Linked DNA regions of Tunturibacter gelidoferens. The protein of the gene in region 2 interacts with the protein of the main gene of each other region in a pairwise test. Links are inferred from orthologs where the notes say so. Each region holds a gene or a part of one and is shown on either strand. Other genes may lie near its edges. The genes, in order: RBB81_RS04135 and ctaD.

Region 1 (3,096 bases), 1.5 Mb from region 2 along the record:
ACAAAGTGGGGAGGACCATCTTCATAGGCGACTTGATGACCATCCGCCCAGAAGATCCATTTCCAAACGTAATGCTCACCTACAAATCGACGAATGATGCGCCCGTGTCGGCTCAGTATCAAGGTTCGTGGATAACGCTCGTCGGTTCGGTCGGGATTGGGATAGTTCAGCGTCCATCCGGCCATGCCGTTTGGCCCTAGAAGATGCTCCGATTCGGTTGGCCGTTCGGACTTCGGTGCTGATTGTGTCCCCGGTTCAGGAATGCGGAAAAACGCAGTGAACAGCAATACACATGAGGCAAGTTTCACGACGGTCGGACCTCGCACCAAGTTTAGGCCAAGTCAACCGATGCTTAGATGAAAACACTCGGGAAGTCCGGCTGGCCGAGGTTCACGCAAAGTCAGGATTTCGGCAAGTTCAATCATCGACGTTTCCTATAATCCCGTTTTCAAGGAACTACAGGGGAATCACTTGTCCGAGAAGCCGACTACACGGACAAGTGAGCGACCTTCGTTTGTCGATGAGGCATTGGCGATTCGCCATGGAAGCTACGCCCGGAGCGAGCGCAACTTCCAAGGAATATGACTTCCTATTGTCGATCCTCTTGGTAATCCGCCTCTCTGCCTACTCCGGAGACCGTTCCTGTGAACTCTCCCGTAGCAGCAAAAAAGACAGGGTTGTTAAGGGCATCGGCCAACACTGGCACTACCCTCTCGTTCAACGTAAGAGTCCCGGAAGCATCCTTGAAACGGCCGGTTCCAGCAGTGATTTGGAAGGTCAAAGTGCAGTGTGACTCCCCAGCCGCGAGATCTATGCAATTTTCTCCTTGCGTGAGATTGACCTTCCGTGGTCCTCCCGCTGGTCGGGATTGGATTGCTTGTTGGCGGTTGGACGTAAGATGATTTCACTCTGGGCTATGGGCTCAAAAGGGGGATCGGGCTATGGGACAGGTTGAGGTTTCGGCAAGGTTGGGGCTGAGTGAACTGGCTCCGCGGCTGGTGCAGTCGGAGATTCGCGCGATGAGTGTGGCGTGCGATGCGATGGGTGGAGTGAATCTGGCGCAGGGAGTGTGCGACACGGAGGTGCCGGAGGTGGTGGTCGAAGGGGCGATTCGTGCGATTCGCGATGGGTTGAATATCTATACGCGGCTGGATGGGATTCCACGGTTGCGGAAGGCGATTGCGGGGAAGGTGGAACGGACGCTGGGGATTGTGGTTGATCCGGAGCGTGAGGTGCTGGTGACCAGTGGGGTGACGGGGGCGTTTCAGGCGGCGGCGATGGCGCTGCTGAATCCGGGCGATGAGGTGCTGGTGTTTGAGCCGTTCTATGGGTATCACGTGAATACGCTGAGCTCGCTGCGGGTGGCGGCGGTGGCAGTGGCTTTGACGGCGCCGGACTGGGGGCTGGATCTGGCGGCGGTGCGAGCGGCGATTACGCCACGGACGCGGGGGATGGTGATCAATACGCCTTCGAATCCAGCGGGGAAGGTGTTTACGCGGTTTGAGCTGGAGGGGCTGGCGAAGATTGCGGAGGAGTTCGATCTGTTCGTGTTTACGGATGAGATCTATGAGCACTTTGTTTATGGAGGGGCGACGCATCTTAGTCCGGCGGCGATTCCGGGGATGCGGGAGCGGACGATTTTGATGTCGGGGTTTTCGAAGACGTTTTCGGTGACGGGGTGGAGGGTGGGGTATCTGATTGCCGATGCGAGATGGCTGGGGTCGATTGGGTACTTTCATGATCTGACGTATGTGTGTGCGCCGGCTCCGATGCAGCAGGGGGTAGCGGATGGTGTGGAGCAGCTGGGGGAGGATTTTTACAGTGGGCTGGCGATGGAGCATGAGGTGAAGCGAACGATGATTGTGGAGGCGCTCCGGGAGGTTCACATGACCCCGCATGTGCCGGATGGGGCTTATTATGTGCTGGCTTCGGCGGCTGGGCTGCCGGGAGCTACGGCGGCGGAGAAGGCGAGGGCGCTGCTGGCGAAGACGGGAGTGGCTTCGGTGGCGGGGTCGGCGTTCTTCAGGCCGGGGAAGGGTGAGGACCTGCTGCGGTTTTGCTTTGCGAAAAAGGATAAGGATCTGGTGGAGGCTTGCCGGAGGCTGCGGGAGCTGCGTTAGGGCGCGGCTTGTTCCCTGGGTCTATAAGATGAAGAGGTATGCCGCCATTTTCTGAAGTGACGCGGATTGAAGCTGCGATCAAGAATAAGAGTGCGAAGGAGCTGGAGTGGTCGCTGTGGTACTGCCGGATGCGGCAGGCGGTGCCGAGTGCGCGACCGGCGGACTTGAAGTACTGGCGCGGGATTGAGGCGCTGGTGAAGGAGACGATGGCTCCTCCGGTGGCGGCGAAGGCGTATCCGGCGCGAAAGAAGAAGGCGGGGCGCGGGTTGGGGATGGGACCAGTGGATCCGGAAGCGGACTCCTAAGCCTTTTCAGGCTGAAGGGAATAGGGTGGTTCTGATCTCGCGAGACTGGGGGAGATCGACACCGAACTTAGTGCTCCTTTAGTCTGGACGAATGTAGTCTGGACGAATGGTGACGTTTTATCATCAGCCCGGATCAGGCGGCGTTGCTGATTACGCTGTTTGGCGTACGCGTTGTTTGGTGATCGACCGTAAAAACCTGTGTCCTGCCGGACGGGGCCCACGCGCAGTAAGCCCCGTCCGGCAGGACATAGGTTTCTGCGGCTCGCCTCGCGCATTCAGCGAAAATTAAGCATTCAATGCTACCTTGCTTCTGCTGTCGATCGAATGCACTTTGGCTGTTGATTGGGTGCATCGGATCCAGCCAGGAGATATCAATGCGAACGATGCGAATGGTTGTAATGTCACTGGCGGTGCTGTTGATCGCCGGTTTTCTGCCCGCTATGGCGCAGACAAAGTGGGAGGTGACCAAAACATGGCACATTGGCGGAGAAGGCGCAATGGACTATCTGACGGTCGATCCCGAGACACACCGCTTGTTTGTCCCGCGCGGGACCCACACGATGGTGATCGACGCCGGCTCAGGGAAGGTGCTGGGAGATATTCCGGGGCAGAAGGTTGCGCATGGCGTGGCGATCGTCCCGTCGCTGGGGCGCGGCTTCATCACGGATGGC
Region 2 (3,280 bases):
GGTGATGCTGAAGGTTTCGACCGGCAATAGCTGGCGGTGGGTTGCGCCGACAGGAAGCTGCTCGCGGGTGGTGCGGGTGCTCGAGATCTGCATGACGCCGGTTTGTACGGGGACGGCGACGTGAAGTTCGTGCGGGAAGATGTCGAAGAACCATCCGAACATGGAACGCAGAGCCAGGAGGAGTCCTAAGAGGCTGATGACCCAGTGGGTGACCATGCCGGTGATCATGAGCGAGAGACCGAGCGCGAGGACCATGGGCCACGGCGTTGGTGCCGGAAGGATGACGGTGTCTGACCGGTGCTCGTGCTGGTGACCTTGTGCGGATTGCGTGATTTGTTCTTCCTGCATCGTGCTCCTCCTCTCCGGAAGTTATCTGCCTAAGACATAGACGACGAGAAATACGACGACCCAGACTGCGTCGACGAAGTGCCAGTAGAGGGAGAGGACTTCGAGCTTCTCGGAGTGCTCTTCTTTTACGTGGCCGGTTAGCGAGAGCCCGAGGGTGAGAGAGAGCATGATGAGGCCGACGACTACGTGGGTCGCGTGGAGGCCGACCAGAGAGTAGTAGGTGGTACCGAAGAGGTTGGTCTTGATGGTGAGGCCCTCGTCGTGGATGAGGTGATACCACTCGCGGGCGGTGGTGGCGAGAAAGATGGTGCCAAGCAGGACGGTGGCGGCGAGATTGAGGGTGCAGCCTCGGAGGTTATCTTTGCGCAGATTGCTGACGGCGAAGTGAACGAAGATACTGCTGGAAAGCAGACAGATGGTGCCGAAGATGGGGAGCTCGAGCACCTGCGCGGGGGTTGGCCCGCTGAGGCTCTTGCCGATGTAGTAGATGTAGGCGACGACGAAGATGATGAAGATCGCAGACTCGGCGATGATGAGACACGCCATGCCGACGGTGCCGCGGTAAGGCAGCTTCCATGGGGTTTCGATCGGCCCGTCGATTGGAATTCTGCTTGCGGTGGTTACGGTTGTCATCATTCGTAGTCCGAGTCTGGATCTTCAGGGTGTTTCAGATCCCATAGTGGCCGGCGGCTGCTGACGGTTGGTTCGATGGCAAAGTTATAGGACGGCGGCGGCGAAGGGACGGACCATTCGAGGGTCCAGGCGTCCCATGGATCGTGGCCAGCCTCTTTGCCTTTGAAGTAGGAGTAGATCATGTTGTAGACCAGGACGATGGTGCCTGCTGCCTGAAAGATAGCTCCGATGCCGACTATGAGATTCAGAGTGTCCCAGCCGCGGCCCGCTTCGTAGGTGTAGATACGTCGCGGCATGCCGAGGATGCCGGGGACGTGCATGAAGTCGAAGGTGAGATGGAAGCCGATGAGGAAGAGCCAGAAGTGCCACTTGCCAAGCGTCTCGCTCATCATCCTGCCGGTGACTTTGGGGTACCAGAAGTAGAAGGCGCCGAAGAGCGAGAAGACGATTGCTCCGACGAGTACGTAATGGAAGTGAGCGACGACAAAGTAGGAGGCGCTGAGCTGCCAGTTGAACGGAGCGGCGGCGAGCATGATGCCGGTAAGGCCCGCGATGAGGAACTGAAAGAGAAAACCGATCATGAACATCATGGGGACAGCAAAGATGATCTTGCCGCCCCATATGGTCGCGAGCCAGTTGAAGATCTTGATTCCGGTCGGAACCGAGATGACCATGGTGGCGAAGACGAAGAAGGTGTTGCCCGCAGGGCCGAGGCCAGCGGTGAACATGTGGTGCGCCCAGACGCTGAGGCTGATGAAGCCGATGGAGACTGAGGCCGCCACCATCGCGGGGTAGCCGAACATGGCCTTGCGGGAGAAGACGGGGATGATCTCGTTGGCGAAGGCGAAGGCGGGGAGCACGAGGACGTAGACCTCGGGGTGGCCGAAGATCCAGAAGAAGTGCATCCACAGGATGGCGGAGCCGCCGGCCTGCGTGTCGAAGAAGTGAGCGCCGAGGTAGCGGTCGAGCGTGAGCATGATCTGCGCTGCGGTGAGCGGACTGACGGCAACGAAGACGATGCCGGACATGACGAGGTAGAGCCACGGGAGCAGCGGCATGCGGCTCATCTTCATGCCTTTGCAACGCATGCAGAGGATGGTGGTGACGATGTTGAGTGCAGTGCCGATGCTTCCTACACCACTGAGAAAGACGGCGAGCGTCCAGTAGTCGGTGCTGTGACCGGGCGAGAAGACCTTTGAGGTGAGAGGGGCGTAAGCGAACCATCCGACGTCGGGCGCAGAGCCTGCGGCGTAGAGGCCGCTGCCGCCGATGTAACTGAAGTAGAGCAGGAGGCCGGCGAAGGCGGAGATCCAGAAGCTGAAGGCGTTCAGCCGCGGGAAGGCCATGTCGCGCGCGCCAATCATGAGGGGGACAAGATAGTTCCCCATGCCGAAGAGGATGGGCATTCCCATGAAGAAGACCATGGTGGTGCCGTGCATGGTGAAGAGCTGGTTGAAGACCTGAGGCGAGACAAAGTGGTTGTTGGGAATTGCGAGCTGAATTCGCATCAGGATCGCTTCGAAGCCAGCGATGACGAGAAAGATCAGGGCGTACACGATGTACATCAGCCCGATTTTTTTATGATCGACTGTCGTTAGCCACTCGTAGATGACGTTGAGCGGTGGTCGACTCTGAGTCTCCAGTGTCTCGTCGACTGCTTCCAATACAGGAGTTGTGGTCATGCTTCGCTTCTTTCCGGTAAAGGGTTAGTGAAGCTGAGAGAGATAAGCGGTGATGACGTCGAGATCGTGATCGTTCAAATGCATCGCCGGCATTAAGGAACCGGGCTTCATGGAGTTCGGGTCATCGACCCACCGCCTCAGATTTGCGGGCGTGTTTTGAATCGGCCCGGAGGCGATGGTGTCGCGGCTAGCGAGGTGGGTCAGGTCGGGGCCGAAGCGGCCGGTGGCGACGGTTCCTTTGATGGCGTGGCAGTTGATGCAGGCGTCTTTCATGAAGACGGCCTGACCCTCGGTTGCCGCGGCGTTGCCGGGGAAGTCCTTCTGTGCGGGCCTATTTTGCTGGTCGAGCCAGGCGGCAAAGTCTTGCGGGGTCTGCGCGTAGACGCGGAGGAGCATCTTTGCGTGTTGGGTTCCGCAGTATTGGGCGCACTGGCCGAGATAGAGGCCCGTCGCTTCAGGGTCGATCCACATGGTGTTGACGCGGTTTGGAATCAGGTCCATCTTGCCGGCGAGACGAGGTATCCAGAAGCTGTGGGAGACGTCGGCCGAGGACATCGTCAGATAGGTCGGGGTTGGCGATGCTGGGTCGCTGATGGGAACGTGGAGCTCGTTGGCTG

The links.
Region 1: the proteins of ctaD (region 2) and RBB81_RS04135 interact in binary tests that used the Escherichia coli proteins (3 or more experiments, as listed by UniProt). The link is inferred for Tunturibacter gelidoferens from one-to-one orthologs.

The regions. Positions count from the first base shown.
Region 1 is NZ_CP132938.1:881,626-884,721, reverse strand. The notes cover bases 257-3,030. They hold RBB81_RS04135 (pyridoxal phosphate-dependent aminotransferase), read left to right. Parts: upstream 257-941; coding sequence 942-2,120; downstream 2,121-3,030. Other genes in these bases: RBB81_RS04125 (YncE family protein), read left to right, coding at 2,800-3,030; RBB81_RS04130 (hypothetical protein), read left to right, coding at 2,159-2,425. Outside these bases: more of RBB81_RS04125, read left to right, coding at 3,031-3,096. UniProt on the Escherichia coli protein: Shows aminotransferase activity with methionine and histidine as substrates, and to a lesser extent also with phenylalanine.
Region 2 is NZ_CP132938.1:2,431,095-2,434,374, forward strand. Bases 323-3,280 are described here. They hold ctaD (cytochrome c oxidase subunit I), read right to left. Parts: upstream 2,664-3,280; coding sequence 981-2,663; downstream 323-980. Other genes in these bases: RBB81_RS10855 (hypothetical protein), read right to left, coding at 323-348; RBB81_RS10860 (cytochrome c oxidase subunit 3), read right to left, coding at 370-984; coxB (cytochrome c oxidase subunit II), read right to left, coding at 2,688-3,280. Outside these bases: more of RBB81_RS10855, read right to left, coding at 1-322. UniProt on the Escherichia coli protein: Cytochrome bo(3) ubiquinol oxidase is the terminal enzyme in the aerobic respiratory chain of E.coli that predominates when cells are grown at high aeration.